One region of the Pandoraea pnomenusa genome, then DNA from elsewhere that is predicted to be linked to it. Evidence: predicted binding sites of a transcription regulator. Region 1 holds the regulator's gene; each other region holds the start of a gene.
What was found. The regulator LexA, encoded in region 1, represses DNA repair genes until DNA is damaged. The targets are predictions, from matches to a motif close to ACTGTATNNNNATACAGT.
Positions count from the first base shown of each region.

Region 2: a site for LexA is predicted at 1,815-1,832, ahead of LV28_RS30455 (DUF2471 family protein). Genes of this name have one in related genera too.
Region 3: a site for LexA is predicted at 1,648-1,665, ahead of imuA (translesion DNA synthesis-associated protein ImuA). Genes of this name have one in related genera too.

Region 1 is NZ_CP009553.3:3,051,025-3,055,190, reverse strand. It holds gene LV28_RS37585 (enoyl-CoA hydratase/isomerase family protein) at 11-1,123, shown strand; gene LV28_RS37580 (hypothetical protein) at 1,155-1,574, opposite strand; gene lexA (transcriptional repressor LexA) at 1,744-2,397, opposite strand; gene LV28_RS37570 (sulfate ABC transporter substrate-binding protein) at 2,680-3,711, shown strand; gene cysT (sulfate ABC transporter permease subunit CysT) at 3,739-4,166, shown strand, end outside.
Region 2 is NZ_CP009553.3:1,406,065-1,410,230, forward strand. It holds gene LV28_RS30450 (3'-5' exonuclease family protein) at 1-1,243, opposite strand, end outside; gene LV28_RS30455 (DUF2471 family protein) at 1,295-1,786, opposite strand; gene LV28_RS30460 (glutathione S-transferase C-terminal domain-containing protein) at 1,960-2,679, shown strand; gene LV28_RS30465 (GGDEF domain-containing protein) at 2,747-3,925, opposite strand; gene LV28_RS30470 (DUF4019 domain-containing protein) at 4,108-4,166, shown strand, end outside.
Region 3 is NZ_CP009553.3:1,718,696-1,722,861, reverse strand. It holds gene LV28_RS31880 (Y-family DNA polymerase) at 1-805, opposite strand, end outside; gene imuA (translesion DNA synthesis-associated protein ImuA) at 735-1,634, opposite strand; gene LV28_RS31870 (Nramp family divalent metal transporter) at 1,880-3,190, shown strand; gene LV28_RS31865 (CsgG/HfaB family protein) at 3,315-4,064, shown strand.

The DNA.
Region 1 (4,166 bases):
CGCCCCCGACATGACCGAATTCATTCGCACCGAAATCCGTGGCCGTATCGGCTTCATCACCCTGACTCGCCCGAAGGCGCTCAATGCGTTGTCGCACGACATGATTCGGGCGATGGCGTCGGCACTCGACGCCTGGCGCGACGACCCAAAGGTGCTGGGTGTCGTCCTGCAAGGGGAGGGCGAAAAGGGTTTGTGCGCGGGCGGCGACATTCGCTACTTCCACGAAGCCGTGAGCGCGGGTCGTACCGACATCATGGACTTCTTCACCGACGAATACCGGCTGAACTACGCAATCGCCACCTATCCCAAACCGTATATCGCGCTGATGGACGGTGTGGTGATGGGCGGTGGCATGGGAATCTCGCAAGGGGCCGCACTGCGTATCGTGACCGAGGCCACGCGCATGGCAATGCCGGAAACGGCGATCGGCCTGTTTCCCGATGTCGGCGGAGGCTACTTCCTCGCGAATCTCGCCGGTCATCTCGGGGAGTATCTCGGTACCACGGGGATCGTATTCGGCGCCGTCGATGCCTGCGAAATCGGTCTGGCCGATGTCGTGCTGCCGCGCGCGTTGCTGCCTGTGTTGTGTGACCGGTTGGCGAACGGGGCATGGGGCGACAGCGACGCCGTACTCGATGCGGCTCGCACGTTCGTGCGTGAAAGCCTGCCGCCCGCGGGGCTCGCACCGGGCAAGCTCGCCCCGTTGCGCGATGTCATCGACAGCCACTTCGGTCTGGCCGACATGCCGACAATACTGAAATCGCTCCAGCGCGAGGCGCGCTGCGAGTATTCTGGCTGGGCGCAGGAAACGGAAGACCTGTTGCGCGCCAAACGTTCGCCGCTGATGGTATGCGTGACGCTCGAGCAAGTTCGCCGCGCACGACATATGCCGCTGGCGGACGATTTGCGAGAAGAGTGGTTGATGATGCGTAGTGTCTTCAACCTCGACGGCCGCAGCGGGGCCGAGGGTGTGGAAGGGATCCGCGCGATGGTCGTCGACAAGGATCACAAGCCGCGCTGGCAGCATGAGCGCATCGAGGACGTGAAGCCCGCGGACATCGCGCGATTTTTCGACGGCGAGCGCCAAGGCGCGGACCATCCGTTGCGCGACCTCGGGCAATAGCGGGCAGCACCGCGCTCGCCGGGGTGATGCGTCACACGGCGGCCTGACAGAATTGCTCGCCCACGGCCTGATCGAGTTTGCGGCAGATATCGGCGATGCTGCCGACCATCACGATATGCGACACGTCGCGGTACACGCGGACATCGTGGGCTTCGGCCGATGCGGCGAGATCGCGCCGCGGCAACTCGCGCACGTCGCGCGATGCCTTGGCGGCCTTGCCCGCAGGGCAGGTGCGACGTGTTGCGGACGACGTCGCCGCCACGAGCGTGCGGGGCAGGGCGGTCGTGCGCGTTCGGGCAGGCACGGTGTAGGAACGGGCGATGGCGGGTGCCGAAGCGTAGGGGCCGGAGAGTGCGGAGAGGCCGTAGACCGCCGACAACCGGGTCTGCGATGTCGCACGAACGCGCGGTTGACCAAACGACGTACGCAGCAAACCAAAGAGTCGAGCCATGATGCAATCCTTCTTCCAATGTGGGTCTGAGGGGCGCGTCCTGCCGCGGTTTTGACGAATCGCGAGCGCAGCAGGACACGGGCGCCGGACCCAGCCCGGCGCAGTCGGAAAAGCAAAGTCTTCTGGGAGTCGGGGGCGGCGTCAGGTAACGCCGATCCCGTGATCGCGCTTAGAGGTCGTTGCTGCGAATCAGGCCGACCGCAATGCCTTCCAGCGCAAAGTCGCCGCTGCCTTCGTCGACGTTGATATTCTCGAAGTCGGGGTTCTCGGCAATCAACTCGACACCGCCAGGCACGCGATGGAAACGTTTGACGGTGACGTCGTCGCCGATACGCGCCACCACGATCTGTCCCTCACGGGCGTCGGCCGCCTTCTGCACGGCCAGCAGATCGCCGTCGAGAATGCCGGCGTCGCGCATCGACATCCCGCGCACCTTCAGCAGGTAGTCGGGCTGGCGCGCGAACATGTTCGGATCGCACTGGAAATTGCGCTCGATGTGCTCCTGCGCCAGAATCGGGCTACCCGCCGCGACTCGACCCACGAGCGGCAGCGACAGTTGCATCAGGCCCATGTGCGGCAACGTGAACTGATGCGAACCGCCGGCTTCGTCCAGACGCTTGAGGCGGATGCCGCGCGATTGACCGGCGGCCAGTTCGATCACGCCTTTGCGCGCCAATGCCCGCAGGTGCTCCTCCGCGGCGTTGGCGGAAGAGAAGCCGAGTTCGGCGGCAATCTCCGCACGCGTTGGCGGAAAGCCGGTGCGCTCGATGGCTTGCTGAACCAGTTCGTAGACCTGCTGTTGACGGGCGGTAAGTTTGATCATGGCATCACTGTATGGAAGCACAGGTGGCTGTATTTTTGTACAGTGTTTGCAAAAAGGCAAGGGAAAACTTCATGTAGTGCATGAGGTTCGTGCGCTTTTGCCATCTCTCCCACCGATTGCGCCGTTCCCCAACGCCATGCGCCCCGCGTGGCGATCGTCTTCAGCACAAAATCTCTAATCCATATTCCGGTATAAACAAAAGCAAAAATATTATTTTTAATTATTTAGACGCCCTCATAGACTGGCCTCCTACACACGAGAAGCAAACAAGGAGTGCAAGTCATGAGCAATGCAGCACGGGGATGGAAAGCTAACAGGCTGGCAGTCGCGATGGGCGCACTGGCGCTTGCCGCGACGATGACGGTGCAGGCGCATGCGGCGAGTCTCTCGCTGCTCAACGTATCGTATGACCCGACGCGCGAGCTTTACGCGGACTACAACAAGGCATTCGAAGCCCATTACAAGCAGGCCACCGGCGACACGGTCACGGTCAAGGCGTCGCACGGGGGCTCGGGCAAGCAGGCCCGCACCGTGCTCGACGGCGCACCGGCCGACGTAGTCACGCTCGGCATTTCGGCCGACATCGATGAACTGGCGCAGGCCGGACTGGTGGGCAAGGACTGGCAGAAGCGCTTGCCCGACAACGCCACGCCCTACACGTCGACCATCGTGCTGCTCGTGCGCAAGGGCAATCCCAAGCAGATCAAGGATTGGGGCGATCTCGTCAAGCCGGGCATCAGCGTTGTCACGCCGAACCCCAAGACGTCGGCCGGCGCGCGCTGGAACTACCTCGCCGCGTGGCTCTACGCCCTCAAGCAGCCGGGCGGCAACGAGCAGAAGGCGCAGGACTTCGTCAAGGCGCTCTACAAGAATGTCGGCGTGCTCGATTCGGGCGCGCGCGGCGCCACGACCACCTTTGTCGAGCGCGGTATCGGCGACGTGCTGATCGCGTGGGAGAACGAGGCACTGCTCTCGGTGAAGGATCTTGGCCCGGACAAGTTCGACATCGTCGTGCCGTCGTCGTCGATTCTGACCGAACCGCCGGTCGCCGTGGTCGACAGGAACGTGGACAAGCACGGTACCCGCAAGGTCGCCGAGGCGTATCTGCAGTGGCTCTACTCTGCGCAGGGGCAGGAGATTGCCGCCAGACACTTCTATCGTCCGCGTTCACCGGAAATCGCAAGGAAGTACGAGGCGCAGTATCCGAAGCTGCGGCTCTACACCGTCGACGCCGACCTGGGCGGCTGGACGAAGACGCAGGCGAAGCATTTTGCCGACGGCGGCATCTTCGACCAGATCTACACCAAGAAGTGAGCGACGCGCGCGCTTGAGGATCCTCGCATGAGTACCGCATGGTTTCCGGTTTGGCGAAAGCCCAGCGCCTTGCCCGGCTTCGGCCTGACGATGGGCTACACCGTGGCATATCTGAGCCTCGTGGTGCTGGTGCCGTTGCTGATGATCTTCGTCAAGGCGAGTTCGCTCGACGCGGCGAGTTTCGTGGCCGCCGTGAGCTCGCCGCGCGTGCTGGCGTCGTACCGCCTCACGTTCGGCATCTCGCTCGCGGCTGCCGTGCTCAACGCCGTGTTCGGCTTCGTCCTGGCATGGGTATTGGTGCGTTACACCTTTCCCGGCAAGCGCTTCGTCGATGCATTGGTCGACCTGCCGTTCGCGCTGCCGACGTCCGTGGCCGGTATCGTACTGGCCGCAATTTATGCCCCCAACGGCTGGATCGGACGCTGGTTCGAGCCGCTCGGCATCAGGATCGCGTT
Region 2 (4,166 bases), 1.6 Mb from region 1:
ACGGCCACGTTTCCAGTTGCAGCGTGGCGAGCGCCTCGCGGACGCGCTCGTTGTGCGCCTCAAGCGACGCCTCGCCCACGCAGACGCCATCGCATCGCTTGACCTGATAGCCGAAGCAGGGGCGTCCGGGCGCGATCTTCTCGAGTCCGAGTTGCGCGCAGCAAAGGCGGTGCTCGTCGGCCAGTGCACGAAGGGCGCTCTCCGCGCGAGTGCGAGATGAAAACGTACCGAACAACGCCTGGGCATCGGCGAAGTCGACGGTCTTCGCGCTCACCAGTCGCGGCGTATCGGTGTCGGGCGGGAATTGCCAGCTGTAGAGGCTGGATGCGCGACGAAGCATGCGGTTGTGCACCGGTTGCAACTGCTTGACGAGCTGCGATTCGAGCAGCAATGCCCCCAGTTCCCCCACTGTCGGCCGGGCTTCCACGCGACGGATCTCCTGCGAGATCCGCAGGTCTTTCGCGACCTGGTGATCGCTGGAGAAATGCGAGCGTACCCGCGCGCGAATGTCGACGCTCTTGCCGACGTAGAGAAGCGTATCGCCTTCGCCGTAGAAGAGATACACGCCAGGGCGGCTCGGCAGCGCGTCGATGGCTTCGTCCGGCAACTGGGGAGGTTGGCTCGATCGCTTCGTGACGCGCTGGACGGCCTGCTCGATCAGCTCGGGGGCGTAGATCGTGTGGAGCTTCTGCCAGAACTGCCAGAGCAGTTCGGCGTCGGCAAGTGCGCGGTGGCGACCCATCGGTGTGAGGCCGAATCGGGCGATGAGGGCATCGAGCCCGTGACGGGCGGCCGAAGGGAACAGAAGGCGAGACAAGCGCACCGTGCAAAGGACGTCGGCCTGAAATGCAATGCCTGCGCGCTTGAATTCGTTCTTGAGAAAACCGTAATCGAAGCGGGCGTTGTGCGCGACGAACAGCTTGCCGTGAAGGCGTTCGGCGAGCCCCTGCGCCAACGTGGCGAAAGACGGCTGGCCACGCACCATTTCGTTGGTGATACCCGTGAGTTGCTGGATGAAGGGCGGAATTGGCTCGGCCGGATCGAGCAGGGTGCTCCACTGCTCGATTCCATGCGGGCCGACTTCGACGACGCCGATCTCCGTGATGCGATCCTCCAGCGCATTGCCGCCCGTTGTCTCGAGATCGACGAAGACCATCGCTGCGGGCAGCGAGCGCGCCAGCGCATCCGGATCCGGCGCCTCGCGGAAGGAATCGTTAGCCTCGTCGACCGCGAAATCTTGCACTTGCCTGACCCTCGTTAGCCTGGTTGCGTTCGTCCATGTCGCACGCGCCGCTCACGACGCGTTGCACGAGGGGTTGCCGGAGCGCGCGGCGGCAGACAGCACGGAGGCCCCGGCGCGCAGCGGTGCGTCGTCGTCCGCCGGATCGTCGCCGGCGAACGCCGCGACGATGGCGCGGAAAACGGCCGGTGCCGGCGCATCCGGCCATTGCAGGTCCACGTGGGCATCGAGCGGCGGCAGATCGCCGTCGCGGCGCAGTGCCTCATCGCCAGGCAGGCGCAACAAACGCGCGAGTACCCACGGTTCGTGCCGTGCATGCAGGCCGATGTCGGCCTCCGCCTCGTCGGCGATCGCGAGCAGCGTTCGCCAGTCCAGCGTCATCGCCGGTTCGGCGTCGGAGGCGGCACCGTTCTCGCCCACGTCCGGCGATTCATGCTGTGCGTTGGCGCGATGTTGCGCGTAGCGCACCGCGATTTCGCGCACGATGCCGGCAAGGTCGCGCTCGGCGGCGCTCAGCGCCAGTTGGTCCCAGTCGATGATTTCCATAAGACGTTCCTCGAATGGGCTACATAATACTGTATAAATTCACAGTTCGCGAGTCACGATGCGACACGCCGGCGGTGGCTTGCACCTCGCGTCGTGCAGGCTCGCTCACTGGCGCGCGGCGTGTAATACTCTGCGCCGTGACGCGCTTTCATCCCGCCAGGAGTTTCCAAACGATGCTGACCCTGTACACGTTCGGCCCGGCATTTGGGCTCCCCGACGCGAGCCCGTTCGTCGTCAAGGCCGAGATGCTCCTGAAGCTCGCGGGGCTGCCGTACCAGACGGATCGCGGCGGATTTCGGCGCGCGCCCAAAGGCAAACTGCCCTACATCGACGACGATGGCGAAATCGTGGCGGACTCGACGCTGATCCGGCTGCATATCGAGCGCAAGTACGGGTTCGATTTCGACGCGGCGCTCACGCCCGCGCAGCGTGGCGCTGCGTGGATGTTCGAAAAGGCGCTGGAGGATCACTTCTATTGGCACGTGGTGCAGGCGCGCTGGTGCGACGACGCGAACTTCGCCAAGGGGCCCGCCGCGTTCTTCAAGGCGGTGCCGTGGCCGGTGCGTCCGCTGGCCCAGGCATTCATTCGTCGCAAGATCCGCAATACGCTGCACGGTCAGGGCACGGGCCGCTTCACGCCGCCGGAACAGGCGCAGTTGCTCCGGCGCGGCACCCAGGCCGCGGCGCAACTGTTGGGCGACAAACCTTACTTTTTCGGCAGCACGCCGTGCGGTGCGGACGCCACGGCGTTCGGCTTCATCGCCGCCGCGGCATCCCCGCACTTCGACATGACATTGCGCGACGAAATCGCCATGCACCCGAATCTGATGGATTACGTGAAGCGATTGCGTCGGGAATTCTTCCCCGTCGTGGAGGACGCCGTGCGCGCCTGACGGCGTGGCGCGGCCTCGCCAGGTACGATCGACCCCGAGCCCGCCGGGGGCGTCACGGCCGTCGGGTTCAACCGGCTTCGGGCGCGGTCTCGTCGCTCGGCAACACGTCGGAGAGCACGAGGTTGCGCCCTGAGATCTTGGCGGCGTACAGGGCCCGGTCCGCCCGTGCGCAAAAGGCCTCGAGGCTTTCATGTGCGTGCCACGTCGCGACGCCACCGCTCAGCGTGTAATGGCATACGCCGAAGGGACCCGCCACCAGATGCCGGCTTGCCTGCGTGCGCAAGCGTTCGGCGATGCGAATGGCGCCGTGCGTATCGGTGCCCGGCAGCAGTACCGCGAATTCCTCGCCTCCCAGACGCCCGAACACATCGCCTTCGCGCAGGGCGTCGCGCACCAGCTTCACGAATTCGCGCAGCACCGTGTCGCCACCTGCGTGGCCATGCGTGTCGTTGATCTGCTTGAAGTGATCGAGATCGATCACCACGATCGACAGCGGCAGGCTGCGCGAGAGCGCCCTCGCCATTTCCTGACGTGCCAGCAGGTCAAAGTGCTTGCGTGAGAGCGCGCCTGTCAGGTAGTCGCGATTGGCGGCCTCCTCGGCGGTGGCGAGCATGGCATCGTGAATCATCAGCACCGAGCCCATCGTCATGGCCGGCATGACGATCGAGCCGATGACGAGCATGACGGCATTGAATGCGGTTTGCGCGAACAGATCGGGGCCGGGCGCGGGCGTGAGCCCGAACACCAGGCCGCGCACGATGTGCCCGAGCGCGAACGCGGTGGCCAGTCCGGCCGTCAGCCAATAGTGGTAAGGCGGGCGGCGCGGCGGCACATGCCGGAGGATCATGACGGCGATGGCCAGCAGGATCGACGCATGGAAGGCCGAGACCGCCACCACGCGGACCTGCGGACTGTCGAAGCCGTAGCGCCAGAGCACCATCACCGCGCAAAGCCCGGCAAGCAAAGCCGCCAGGACCCGCCAGTGCGGTGGCCGACCAAGGAAACGAGCGCACCCGGCGTAATAGAGGAGCAGCCCCCCTGCCAGCGCCACGTTGGCCGTGGGAATCGAGAGAAAATCGGGCACCACGCCGCGCAGCGCGAACAATGGAAGGGAGACGAGCACGGCGAGGTTGGCCAGGCACCATTCGCGTACACCTGCCACGCGTGAACGTAGCAGCGAGCCCACGATCAGCAACATCATGAAGCTGAGCAGTGAAGTGATCGCAAGCAAAGAGGTCGTCAACATGGCGATGACCGGCGGGGGGAACAGACATTTGATGAGCATTGTAGTGTACGCCGGTGCGCGCGTTGCAAGCGTGCGCCGATGTGCGTCAATGCGCTTCGCCAGCTTTCGCTGCCCGTCGAACGACGCCATGCCCCAGTAGAATGTGCCCGACCGATTTTTCCCGATTCAAGGAGTTCGCGCCAATGCCGACGTTCCACCCCGATGCGTTTCCCCGGTTTCGACTTCGCGCCGCAAGGCGTGG
Region 3 (4,166 bases), 1.3 Mb from region 1:
CGCCGCAGCGCCGTCGCACGCCGGGCGCAGGCAATGCCCGCAATTCGCCCAACGTCGCACACCCGATCTGTGCGAGCCAGTCGAGCCACGGCTGCGCCTCGGGCACCCATGCCACCGACAGCGAGTCGAGCTGTTGCGGCAGCGCCCGCTCGTCTGGCGGCAACAATGGCTCGCCGCGCCATGCGGATGCCAGCGGCATCGCCGTCTCCGCAGAAGTTCTCGTGGCTACCGCCTGCCGGGCTTCCCCGGGCGCGATCGAGCGGCGCGACGCTCGCGTCTGCATGGCGGCCTGCATCTGCCGCGGTGTCGGCGCCTGCGAGTCCGCCTGCGAGTCGACAGGCAGCGGCACCGCCTCGCCGGCACGCGCGAGCAACGCCGCCGCACCGGCCGTCGCGGCAATGCCGAGCGACGCCCGGTGCCCGAGCGCCTCGGCGCTCTCGAATACCTGCGCGGCAAGCGAGGCCAGCCCGCCGAACAAGCGCAGGCTCGGGGCCACGTCGATCAGCACGCACTGTGGCGAGGCAATGGCAACGTCGGGGCCGAAACGCAGCAACGCGAGCGCCAGCGCCTCGAGTGCAACGCGCTCGGCCGCTTCGTCGCGATCATGGAATCGCGCCTGCGGCAACAGCGCCAACACCCCGCCGCGACGCATGCCGTTTTGCACGCCCGCCGCCCGTGCCGCCTCGCCGGCCTGCCAGACGCGCGACTGCGCGAGCACGACCGTCGTCTGCGCGTCAGCCGGCGTGAACGACGCGGCGATCTCGAGCGCCAGATACGGCAGATGCAGGGCGATCCAGCAAGCCATGCGAGACTCCGGAAGCAGAAACGAAAGGCACCGTGGACGGTGCGGGCGAAGGCGCGGGATCGGGCGCCGCGGACACCGCCATCCCGTCGTCGGCGACATCGGCGGCTCCCGTGCCCCCCTGAGCAACACCAGCGTACGGGGCGGGCAGGCTCAGCCAGAGAGGTTCGAGCCGTGGCGGACCTCGACGCTTGTGAAACCGCACGCCGAGACGGCTCCCCTCGCCGACGCTCAGCCCCAGTCGCAACGGCGCCGCCGAAGCCGTGGCCGCCGCGGCACAAGGACGCATCACCCAGGCCAGCGTTTGCGCGCCCCCCGCCGCGACCTGCAACCGCCGAATCTGCTCGGGTGTGGCCGCCGGGAGCCAGGTCAGCACCGCGCCGCAACACGCGCTCTTGAGCGCCTGCTCGGTGCACCAGAGCATGTCCCGGTCCTGCGCGCCGGCGGCCCCCGCCCCACGCACGCCACGCACACCACGCCGGCGCGCCCCCGCGCCTGCCGTGTCATGCACGGGACGCAGCACGACACTGAGCCAGCGCAAATCGATTCCCCAGCCGGCCAGCGCTGGCGCATACGGCAGCATCGGCGGCGCAATCACCATCACCGGCTTGCCCGCCTGCGTGAGATCGCGCAACGCCGGGGCGAGCAGCCGCCATTCACCGATCCCGGGACGATCGCTCAGCAACTCCGTCACCGCGCCATATGGCCATCCGGCGCCGGGCAACTCGGCGTCGAGCGCGGCAAAGCCGGAGGCGTGCCCCGCACGGTGGCAATGCGCCAGTTCACTGGCACGCCACAGCCCGGCAGGCAGGGAGGAAAGCGACAGGGTCATCACGCGTCGAAATACTGTATGAATGTACAGTATAACAGTTCACCCGTCATTGACCAGAGATTCGTGATCGCATTTCCGGCGGCGCCCCTCACCGCTTACCCTTGTCCCCCGGTTCCTCGCCGCTCACCGCCCCCCTCCCGCCGCGATCCCGCTTGCGAGCCTGCGCACACCCGGCTAACGTTGCGGGATCGGACGAAACCCGTTGCCAACCGTTCTCATTTCCCGCTTCCCGCCTTTGCGCCTTCATGCCCCTGCCGACCACCGCCACCGCACCGTTCTGTCCCTCCGAAGTCAAAGGCAGCATCGTCATCGACGCACGCGACTCCCGCTGGCGCAAGCTCAAGCGCTTCGCCGGTCCCGGGCTGCTCATCGCCATCGGCTACATGGATCCCGGGAACTGGGCCACGGACATTCAGGCCGGCTCGCAATTCGGTTACTCCCTGCTCTGGGTCGTGGCGATGTCGAGTCTCGCCGCCATCTTTCTCCAGATGCTCGCGGCGCGGCTGGGACTCGTTGCCGGACGCGATCTCGCACAGGCCAGCTATGAACGGTACGGCCGCGCGGGACGTTTCGTGCAATGGATCACCGCCGAGATTTCGATCATCGCGTGCGATATCGCCGAAGTGCTCGGCTGCGCGCTGGCCTTCAAACTGCTGCTCGGCGTGCCGATCGCGTGGGGCATCGTGCTCACCGCGCTCGACACCATGATCGTGCTGGGCCTGCAGGGCAAAGGCTTCCGGCAGATCGAGGCCATTGTCTTCGGACTGATCGGCACCATGGCATTCTGCTTCGTCGCGCAGGTCGCGATGGTGCCGCCCGACTGGCATGCGGTTGCCGCCGGACTCGTGCCCGGCGCCCCGAGCCACGACCGGCGCGATGCCATCGTGCTCGCGCTCGGCATTGTCGGCGCGACGATCATGCCGCACAACCTGTACCTGCATTCGTCGGTCGTGCAGACCCGGCGCGTGGTCGGCGGCAAGCGCGGCGACGTGCACGACACGCTCGCGCTGGTGCGCATCGATACGTGGGTCTCGCTCGTGATCGCCATGGGGGTGAATGCGGCGATCCTGATGCTTGCGGGTTCGGTGTTTCACGCCAGCGGCCAGACCAACGTCACCGATATCGAGCAGGCGTATCAACTCATCACGCCGATTGCCGGCAGTGCGGCCGCCTTCCTCTTCGGTATCGCCCTGCTCGCCTCGGGGCAAAGCTCGACGCTCACCGGCACCATCGCCGGTCAGGTCATCATGGACGGCTTCCTGCACCTGAAGATCCCGTGCTATCAGCGACGCCTGATCACGCGTGGGCTGGCGCTCGTGCCCGCGCTCGTCGGCGTGCTGTGGCTCGGCGACGGCGCCGTGGGCAAGCTGCTCGTCTGGAGTCAGGTGCTGCTCAGCCTGCAACTCCCGTTCGCCATGTGGCCGCTCATCCGCTCGGTGAGCGATCGCCGCGTGATGCGCGGCAACGCCATCGGACGCCCCACGCAAGTGGCGGCGTGGAGCCTGTTCGCCCTCATCACCGCCACCAACCTCCTGCTCGTCTTCGGTCTCGACTGAGGCGACCGAACGCGAGCATTTTTTGACATTCGGCAACGCCCTCACCGGCTCGCACGCGTGCTAACATCAGCACCCCTTACCAAATATCAGAACGAGAAGTCCGCAATTCCGGTAAGGCGATCAGATGCCCGCAGCAGGTCGACGCCACGAGACGTCGACCGCCGGGCGACAACACTACAAGGGGTTCACCGTGCAAAACAGGAAGTCCAGCGTCGCGCTGTTCAGCGCCGCCGTGCTCGCCGTCGGCGTGCTCGGCGGTTGCGCCACCGAAAGCTCGCGTACCGTGGAAGTCGCCAGGGTCGAGAGTGCCAGCCGCCCATTCGTCGGGGTGCGCACGCCGATCGCCGTCGGCAAGTTCGACAATCGTTCGGCATACATGCGAGGCGTGTTTTCCGATAACGTCGACCGCCTCGGCAGTCAGGCCAAGACGATCCTGATCACGCATCTGCAGCAAACCAACCGCTTCAACGTGCTCGACCGCGACAACATGGCCGAGATTCGCCAGGAAGCCGACATCAAGAAAACGCGGCAGACCCTCAAGGGTGCCGACTACGTCATCACCGGGGATGTCGTCGAGTTCGGCCGCAAGGAAGTGGGCGACAAACAGCTCTTCGGCATTCTCGGCCGAGGCCGCGAGCAGATCGCCTACGCCAAGGTCAATCTGAACGTGGTCGACATCGCCACGTCGGAAGTCGTCTTCTCGAGCGGTGGCGCGGGCGAGTTCGCGCTGTCGAATCGCGAGGTGATCGGCTTCGGCGGCACCGCCGGCTACGACTCCACGCTCAATGGCAAGGTCCTTGATCTGGCCATGCGCGAAGCGGTCAACAACCTGGTCGCCGGCATCGAAAGCGGTGCCTGGAAGCCCGGCAAGTAAGCCCACTCACGCCCCAAGCCTCTATTGATGCCGCATGTCGCGGCGCGTCGACCGTGACGCGCACGCCGCGCGCCCGCGTACTCACTTACTCACGTAATCGCG